DNA from 2 places in the Kitasatospora sp. NPDC101155 genome. Region 1 is predicted to be linked to the other one. Evidence: predicted binding sites of a transcription regulator. Region 1 holds the regulator's gene; the other holds the start of a gene.
What was found. Region 1 encodes HspR, which represses chaperone genes until heat shock. Its sites were predicted from a motif close to TTGAGNNNNNNNNNCTCAA; they were not measured.
Positions count from the first base shown of each region.

Region 2: a site for HspR is predicted at 2,634-2,652, ahead of lon (endopeptidase La). Genes of this name have one in related genera too.

Region 1 is NZ_JBIWPN010000001.1:299,782-304,194, forward strand. Features, by position in the region: gene ACIRYZ_RS01465 (hypothetical protein) at 1-553, opposite strand, end outside; gene ACIRYZ_RS01470 (helix-turn-helix domain-containing protein) at 1,259-2,257, opposite strand; gene ACIRYZ_RS01475 (heat shock protein transcriptional repressor HspR) at 2,479-3,006, opposite strand; gene dnaJ (molecular chaperone DnaJ) at 3,014-4,168, opposite strand; gene grpE (nucleotide exchange factor GrpE) at 4,315-4,413, opposite strand, start outside.
Region 2 is NZ_JBIWPN010000006.1:254,303-258,715, reverse strand. Features, by position in the region: gene ACIRYZ_RS11975 (GtrA family protein) at 1-152, opposite strand, end outside; gene lon (endopeptidase La) at 197-2,611, opposite strand; gene ACIRYZ_RS11965 (rhomboid-like protein) at 2,782-3,573, opposite strand; gene ACIRYZ_RS11960 (response regulator transcription factor) at 4,136-4,413, shown strand, end outside.

The DNA.
Region 1 (4,413 bases):
ACTGCTCGCCGGGCGCGGTCCAGAAGCCCTCGCGCAGGGAGAGCGCCATGCCGGCCCAGTCCAGGGCGGTCTCCACCGTGTGGTTGAGGGCCTCCTGCGACCAGGTGTCGTCGAAGACCAGCGGCAGGACGGGGGCGACCTGCTCGATGGTGGCGATCAGCGGGTTGTGGGTGATCGCCTCGTCGACGAGCAGGACGATCGGCTTCCGCAGGGCCGACGCCCAGCCCAGCTCCAGGCTCACCCCGGCCGAGAGCGGGGCACCGACGTAGGCGAAGACCAGGTCCGCGGACTGCAGGGCGCGGAAGTCGGACGGCACCCGGGGCTCGGGCGCGCGGCCGGCGACGGTCCAGGCGTCGCTGTGGTGCGCGCTGTACACGGCGGCGCCGCTGCGGAGCAGGGTGGTGCGGAGCGTCGTCAGCCGCGTCCGGCTGGCGAGGGTCACCACGCTGTCGGCCGGGCCGGTCAGCCGCATCAGCGGCGCGGCCAGGAATACACGTGCACGCCGACCCTCAGGGGCCTGGCTGTCGTGGTGACGCAGGTAGGGCTCGGTCATGTCGACTCCGGGGGAAGGCCGACCGGGTGGAGGAGGCGGTGCCGGTAGGCGTGTTTAGTTGCTGCTTCAAGGAATCCGATGGTTAAGCAGGAAGGAAATTTGACGGTACAGCGGCAAGTCTTCCGGCTGCATGGGACCATCGGGAGCGAACTGATCGTCTATCAGCGGTGATGGCTTCGTCCAGCGGTCCGCCCTGGCATCTGGATGCCTGGCAGAGAGATGACGCTCGCTCTGTTGGTCGACAGGTGACACTGGAGCAAGGCATGCGGCATCATGTGGACGCTAGTGCTATTAGTCCAACTTGCGGACTTGAGAGGAAGAGGGTGGGTCCATGTCCCGTATGCGCCGACTTGTCCGTAAGGCTGCGCTGTCCACGGTAGTGGGCGCTTTCCTTGTGGCCGCTGGTGTCTCCATCGGAGGTTATGGGCCCTTTGGGATGGCGCATGGCCGTGCGACCGTTGCTGTTGTCGGGGCGGAGACGGTGGCTGACGACTTTCACTGGTAGGGCCGGCCCGTGACCGGATTGCTCGGCCGGCAGGCGGACGGAACGCCAGGTCTCCTGTGCACGCCGAATGGCCCATCGGCCTGGGCGTACCGTCCCCCGGCTTCCGTCGGTGTCCCGTGAACCGGCGGCGCGACTGACAGGCGCCGCCCGTATTGGGCCGCTGCCATTCCGTGTCCGCGGAGGAGCCTCAGGTCACGGTGTCAGTGGCCTGCGCGATCCGCCTTTGCGGCGTGCCCGAGCACGTAGCCGAGCTGGAAGAGCGAGTCGACGTTGTACTCCTCGCGCATTTCCGCGATGTGCCTGGCCAGGGTCCGTTCGCTGATGCCGAGTCGCCGTGCGATGACTCGGTGATTCGTTCCGGACAGCAGTAGGTCGATGATCGTCTGTCGGAGCTGTGAAACCACCTGCTGGGGTACGGTGCGGTCGCCCTCGAAATCCAGGGCTCTGCTCCAGTTCCGTTCGAAAACCTCTTGAGCGAGATAGTTGACCACTGCCGCGTCATGGACGAAAGCGGCCAGATTGTCACCGGCGATTGGAATGACGGCGAGCCGTCGATCAAAGATCAGCAGTCGCGTGTACGGCTCGTCCAGGGTCCGGAACTGCCACCCCTCCTTGGCGAGTGTGGCGACATAGTCCCTGGTGGGTTGGTGGTAGCGGGTGCTCGCGTTGTAGATCGACCGCATCGACGCACCGGTTCGAATGATGTCGAGATCCCGTTTCAGGAATGAAGTCAGCATTTCGGATGGGCGTGGCCCTCCAGGCTGCATGGCGAGACCTTCGGTCATGCCGTTGGCCATGGCCTGTTGTAGCCGTTGGTTAATCACCGCCCGGCCCTGAACGTACTCGATGGGGCCGCCGCTCTGGTCCGGCGTGTGAAATGCCTCCGCCAGATCTGTCAATTCACCCGGAATTGAAACCGCGCGGGACAAGAGGTCGAGAGCCTGGCGCTGCCAAGTTGAGCTCAGGCTGGCGGCAAGTTTTTCAGGGTCGGCGGCGAACAATGACCCGGGCTCGTCGTTGTCCGATATCAGAAGTCCGAGTCCCAGCAACTCCTGGATGGCCTCACCCTCCTCCTGAGAGCAGGTATCCCTGGTGAGCCGGCCGTTTCCCGCCAACGCTTTGAGGTACAGCGTGCGGGCGCCGGGAGACAGGATCGGCGATCGACCGTGGCTGTTCACCAGGTGCTCTCGATCACTCACTTTCGGCTCCTTGTCGTCGACCGGACAACTAGTCAACGCGACTGAAGTCCGCAGCCTCAGGGATCTTAATCCGAGACCGCGATCCGATGCTCAGGTCAAATGAAGGCCGCCAAGGCGCCCGGCAGTTGCTCCGAAACCAGCACTCTCTCACCAACACCGAGCCGCCGGCACCCCCCGAACAGGAGGGAGCCGGCGGCTGGCGAGGTGAGCAGTGCCCCGGGTCAGCGCTTGGGGCGCCAGACGACGAGGGCGCTGGACTGAGGGGTGGGGGGCTGGTACGGGACGAGGTCGCGGCGGTAGGAGGCGTGGACGGCGGCCTCGCGCTGCTGGAACGCGGTGGCGGCGCCTTCGAGCGAGTCGACCAGCTCGGTGATGCGGGCCTGGAGGGCGGTGACCTGGTTCTCCAGCTCGATGATCCGCTTGATGCCGGCCAGGTTGATGCCCTCGTCCTGGGAGAGCCGCTGGACCTCCCGCAGCTGCTGGATGTCGCGGGCGGAGTAGCGGCGGCCGCGGCCGGCGGTGCGGTCGGGGCAGACCAGGCCGAGGCGGTCGTACTGGCGCAGGGTCTGCGGGTGCAGGCCGGACAGCTCGGCGGCGACCGAGATGACGTACACCGGGGTTTCCTCGGTGAGCACGTACTGCGGCGGGGCCGCGGCGGTGCGCCGGGTGCGGCGGGGGCCGTCGCCGGGAAGGCCCTCGCCGAGGCCGGGGCCGATCGGGCTGTCGGGGGTCATCGGGTTCGGGGACATCTGGTCGTCACGCTCCCTTCGCCGCCCGGAAGAGGGCGGCTCGCGGGTCGTCGGAGGCGGTGGCCTCGCGGTACTGCTCCAGGGCGTTCAGCGCGTCGCCGTCGACGTGCTGAGGTACCACGACCTCGACGGTGACGAGGAGGTCGCCGCGGGTGCCGTCCTTGCGGGTGGCGCCCTTGCCGCGGGCGCGCATGGTGAGACCGTTGGCGCTGCCCGGGGGCAGCTTGAGCTTGACGGCGGGGCCGCCGAGCGTGGGTACCTCGATGGTGGCGCCGAGGGCCGCCTCGGGGAAGGTGACCGGGACGGTGACGGTCAGGTTGTCGCCCTTGCGGCCGAACACCGGGTGCGGGTCGACGTGGACGGTGACGTAGAGGTCGCCGGGCTGGCCGCCGCGCTCGCCCTGGGCGCCCTTGCCCTTGAGCCGGATCCGCTGGTCGGCCTGGACGCCGGCCGGGATGCGGACCTGCATGGTGCGGGCCGAGGTGGCCCGGCCGCTGCCGTGGCAGTCGGTGCACGGGTCGTCGACGATCATGCCCCGGCCGCGACAGTCCTTGCACGGCTCGGACAGCGCGAAGGCGCCCTGGCCGCGGCTGACGGTGCCGGCGCCGACGCAGGTCGGGCAGACCCGCGGGGTGGTGCCGGACTTGGCGCCGGTGCCGTTGCAGACGCGGCAGGGGGCCTGGCTGGTCATCCGCAGCGGGACGGTCGCGCCGTCCACCGCCTCCTCGAAGGAGAGCGTCACCTCGGTCTCGACGTCGGCGCCGCGCCGGGGCTGGGCCTGCCGGGGGCCGCCGCGGTTGAACAGGCCGCCGAAGACGTCGCCGAGCCCGCCGCCACCGCCGCCGCCCTGGTTACCGCTGAAGAGGTCGCCGAAGTCGAAGCTGTAGCTGCCGGTGCCGGGGCCGCCGGTGCGGAAGCCGCCGTTGGCGAAGAGGCTGCGGGCCTCGTCGTACTCCTTGCGGCGCTTCTCGTCGGAGAGGACGTCGTACGCCTCGGAGATGTCCTTGAAGCGCTCCTCGGCCTTGGCGTCGCCCTTGTTCGCGTCCGGGTGGAACTCGCGCGCCAGCTTGCGGTAGGTCTTCTTGATCTCGGTGGCGGTGGCGTCCTTGGGCACGCCGAGGACCTTGTAGTAGTCCTTCTCGACAAAGTCCTTGCCGCTCATGGCCTCCGCCACCTCCCGATGTCCATCGTCACTGCGCTGTCAACGGCAACTGGAAGAAGAGCCGTTGACAACGCGCTGCGGAGCCGGCCGCCGTGTTGGCCGGCGTACGACTCCGCAGCGCACTGGTTGTCAGCTGTCACAGGTTGTCAGCTGTCCGAGCCACCGTCGGACGTGTCCGCGTCGGCGGACTTCGCCTCGGCGTCCGGGGCGGACGTCGTCTGGGTGCCCGGCTGGGGCTCCGCCAC
Region 2 (4,413 bases), on a different contig from region 1:
ACGGTGAACTTGAGCCCGACGTCGATCACCGCGGTGAGCACGAAGCAGCCGCCGCCGACCACCAGGAACTTCACCAGCCGGCGGTGCCGCAGCAGAAGCGGGCGCAGCCGGGCCGGCACCCGGGCCAGGACGCGCTGCGTGGGGGACGGCATCTCCGCAGTGTGGCACGCGGAGATGCCGTCGGCCCTGGCGAGCGCTACGCCGCGGCGGCGACCAGCACCTCGGCCGGCTCCAGGGCCAGCTTCAGCACCTCCCGTACATCCGACACCGGGTGGACGGTGAGCCGCTCCAGCACCTCGGCCGGGACGTCGTCCAGGTCGGCCTCGTTGCGCTTGGGGATGATCACCGTGGTGACCCCGGCCCGGTCGGCGGCGAGCAGCTTCTGCTTCACCCCGCCGATCGGCAGCACCCGCCCGGTCAGCGACACCTCGCCCGTCATCGCCACGTCGGTGCGCACCTTGCGGCCGGAGAGCAGCGAGGCCAGCGCCGTGGTCATGGTGATGCCGGCGCTCGGCCCGTCCTTGGGGACGGCCCCGGCCGGGACGTGCAGGTGGACGCCGCGGTCGCGCAGCGAGGTGACCGGCAGTTCCAGCTCGGCCCCGCGCGAGCGCAGGAAGGAGAGCGCGATGTGCGCGGACTCCTTCATCACGTCGCCCAGCTGCCCGGTCAGCGTCAGCCCGGTGCCGCCGGTCTCGGCGTCGGCCAGCGAGGCCTCGATGTAGAGGACGTCGCCGCCGGCGCCGGTGACCGCGAGGCCGGTGGCCACGCCGGGGACGGCGGTGCGTCGCTCGGCGGGCTCCTGGGCGGACTCCGGCACGTGGTGCGGCCGGCCGATCAGGGCGCGCAGGTCCTGCGCGCCGACCGTGGCGGGCAGCTCGCGCTCGCCCAGCTCGGCCTGTGCGGCGATCTTGCGCAGCACCCTGGCGATCGAGCGCTCCAGGGTGCGCACGCCCGCCTCCCGGGTGTACTCCCCGGCGAGCCTGCGCAGCGCCTCCTCGTCCACGCTGACCTGCCCGTCGCCGAGGCCGGCCTTCTCCAGCTGGCGCGGGAGCAGATGGTCGCGGGCGATGACGACCTTCTCGTCCTCGGTGTAGCCGTCGAGCCGGACCAGCTCCATCCGGTCGAGCAGCGGCTCGGGGATGGCCTCCAGCACGTTGGCGGTGGCGAGGAAGACGACGTCGGACAGGTCGAGCTCGACCTCCAGGTAGTGGTCCCGGAAGGTGTGGTTCTGCGCCGGGTCCAGCACCTCCAGCAGGGCGGCGGCCGGGTCGCCCCGGTAGTCGGAGCCGACCTTGTCGATCTCGTCGAGCAGGACGACCGGGTTCATCGAGCCGGCCTCCTTGATCGCCCGCGCCAGCCGGCCGGGCAGCGCGCCGACGTAGGTGCGCCGGTGGCCGCGGATCTCGGCCTCGTCCCGGACGCCGCCGAGCGCGACCCGGACGAACTTGCGGCCCATGGCGCGGGCCACCGATTCCCCGAGCGACGTCTTACCGACCCCGGGGGGCCCGACCAGGGCCAGCACCGCGCCTCCCCGGCGGCCGCCGACCAGCCCGAGCCCCTGGTCGGCGCGGCGCTTGCGGACGGCCAGGTACTCGACGATCCGGTCCTTGACGTCGGTCAGCCCGGCGTGGTCGGCGTCCAGCACGGCGCGGGCGCCGGAGATGTCGTACGCGTCCTCGGTGCGCTCGTTCCAGGGCAGCTCCAGGACGGTGTCCAGCCAGGTGCGGATCCACGAGCCCTCGGGGGACTGGTCGGACGCGCGCTCCAGCTTGTCCACCTCCTTGAGCGCCGCCTCCCGCACCTTCCCGGGCAGGTCGGCGGCCTCGACCCGGGCGCGGTAGTCGCCCTCCTCGTCGGCCGGGTCGCCGTTCAGCTCGGCGAGCTCCTTGCGGACGGCCTCCAACTGGCGGCGGAGCAGGAACTCCTTCTGCTGCTTGGCCACGCCCTCCTCGACGTCCTTGCGGATGGTGTCGTTGACCTCCTCCTCGGCGAGGTGGTCGCGCAGCAGGGTCAGCGCGTACTCCAGGCGGGCGACCTGGTCGGCCTCCAGCAGCACCTTGAGCTTCTGCTCGGCGGTGACGAAGGGCGCGTAGCCGATGTTGTCGGCGAGTTCGCCGACGCCCTCGATCTGGGCCACCCGGTCGACGATCTGCCAGGCGCCGCGCTTGCGCAGCCACTGGGTGGACAGCGCCTTGTACTCCTTGACGAGCTCGGCGGCCCGCCCGGCCACCGGCGTGCCGACCGAGGACTCCCGGAACGGCGTGGTCTCCACCCAGAGGGCGGCGCCGGGGCCGGTGGTGCCGACCCCGATCCGGACCCGGCGCACGGCGCGCACCAGCGCCACCGGCTGCCCGGCGGTGTTGGGGCCGTCCGCCAGGCGGCCGACCTGCTCCACGGTGGCCAGCGTGCCGGCCGCCGCGTACGAGCCGTCCACCCGCGGGACCAGCAGGACCTGCGGCTTGCCGGAGCCGGTGGCCGCGGCGCGGGCGGCCTCGACGGCGGCGCGCACCTCGGTGTCCTTCAGGTCCAGCGGGACGACCATGCCCGGGAGCACGACCTCGTCGTCGAGCGGCAGTACGGGCAGGGTGAGCGGAGTGGACGTCGATGCCATGATCTCTCCCCAGTCAGCGAACTTGAGCCGACCTGACTAAGGCTTGGCGCCCACCGAATGTTCCCGGCGCCTTGTTCGCCATGAGCGAACAGGGAGGCCACGGGACGACCCGGCGGACGGCATCGTCAAAAGCGCGGGGAAAGGCCGGCCCGACGGGGGCGGCCGGTCGGTCAGCGCGCGGCGGACGGCCGCGCGCCGACGTGCACCGCGGCGGGGGCCGATCCGGCCGCCGGGACCGTCGCCGAGCGCCGGCGCGGCCGGGGCCGGCGCCGCTCGGCCCCGCGCAGCCAGCGCCACAGCGCGACTCCGGCGAGCACCGCGGCCGGGTGCCCCACGGCCGTGACCACGTCCTTCTCGGTGGCGATCTGCTGGGCGATCATCAGCCCGGCGCCGCCCAGCGCCAGCAGCCGCCCGCGCCGGGGCAGCAGCCCGGCCACCGCACCCAGGCAGGCGAGCACGCCGTAGCTGACCCCGATGTCCAGGTAGTCCATCGCCTCGGGCGCCATTCGCCCGGTCTCCACCGCGGTGATCACCACCCCCTGGGAGAGCAGCGTCGCGGACACGTGCCCGATCGCGAACACCGCCGCCGCCCGGGCCGGTCCGACCCTGCGCTCCAGCGGCGCGAGGGTGAAGGCGAAGCCCCACAGGTACGGCATCCACACGTTTCCGGCGACCCAGAACCCACTCAACACAAGAGCGCGCAAAGGATGCTGGAGCAGGTTGTGGCCGTCCGAACTGGAGGCCTCCTGCAGCCGCTGGACGAGTTCCGGATCGGCGAGCGTGGCGAAGGTCGTGGTGGCGCCCACCACGGCGAGATATCCGAGCGTGAAGGGGTTGCGCCGAGGTGTCGGAACCCGCTCCAGCAACCACTCGAAGACACCGGTGCGCAGCCCGTGGCGGAGCATTCCGTACGGCACCCGCGCGGCCGCGCTCCCGTCGGCGTCACGCCGCAGTCCAGCCATGCCGCCTCCGCTCCACGCCCGCAGCCGTCGGTCCTCGCCGCAGCCCAACGTACCGGCGCGGGGCCCTGATTCCACCCGGCGGAGCGTTGTCGTGGCCACGGTACGTCGAGGTTCTGAGAGGCAGCTGAGAAAAGCCCGTGAAGGCCGTCGACCCCGAAACCGGCCGGATTACCGATATTGGTCCAGACCTTCTTCTGATTGACGCGTCAGTAGGGCCTCTGACCGGCGACTTGGCGTCAACTCGACTGCATACGCACCGTTACGCAGTGAAAATTCGCCGGGTAAGGTATCGGCCCGTGCCCACTCGTGCAGTGGGCCCGCGGGCGGCCGGACAGCCGGCCCACGGGCCGGAAACGTCCGGTCCACCTGCCGGAAAGCATCCGCTGTCCGTACGCTGCGATGTGCGCGGGAGACGTGGACGGGGAACCACCCGTCCTCCGCTCTCCTGGGCGCGCGACGGGACGGCGGACCCGGCACAGTCCACGACGGAACAAGACTACGAGCGGAGCCCCGCCATCCCCACAGGTGGCCGGCCCGCAGCCCTGGGGGCGGTGGCGTGACCGTGACAGAAATTCAGCAGGACAACCACAACGCCGGTGGCACGGTGAGCAGCCAGCGCAGAGTGCTGGTGGTGGAGGACGAGCCCACGATCGCGGAGTCGATCGCGGCCCGACTGGGCGCGGAGGGCTTCAAGGTCGCCGTGGCCCACGACGGTCCGGGCGCGGTGGACGGCTTCCACACCTGGCAGCCGGACCTGGTGGTCCTGGACATCATGCTGCCCGGCTTCGACGGCCTGGAGGTGTGCCGCCGGATCCAGGCACAGCGTCCGGTGCCGGTGCT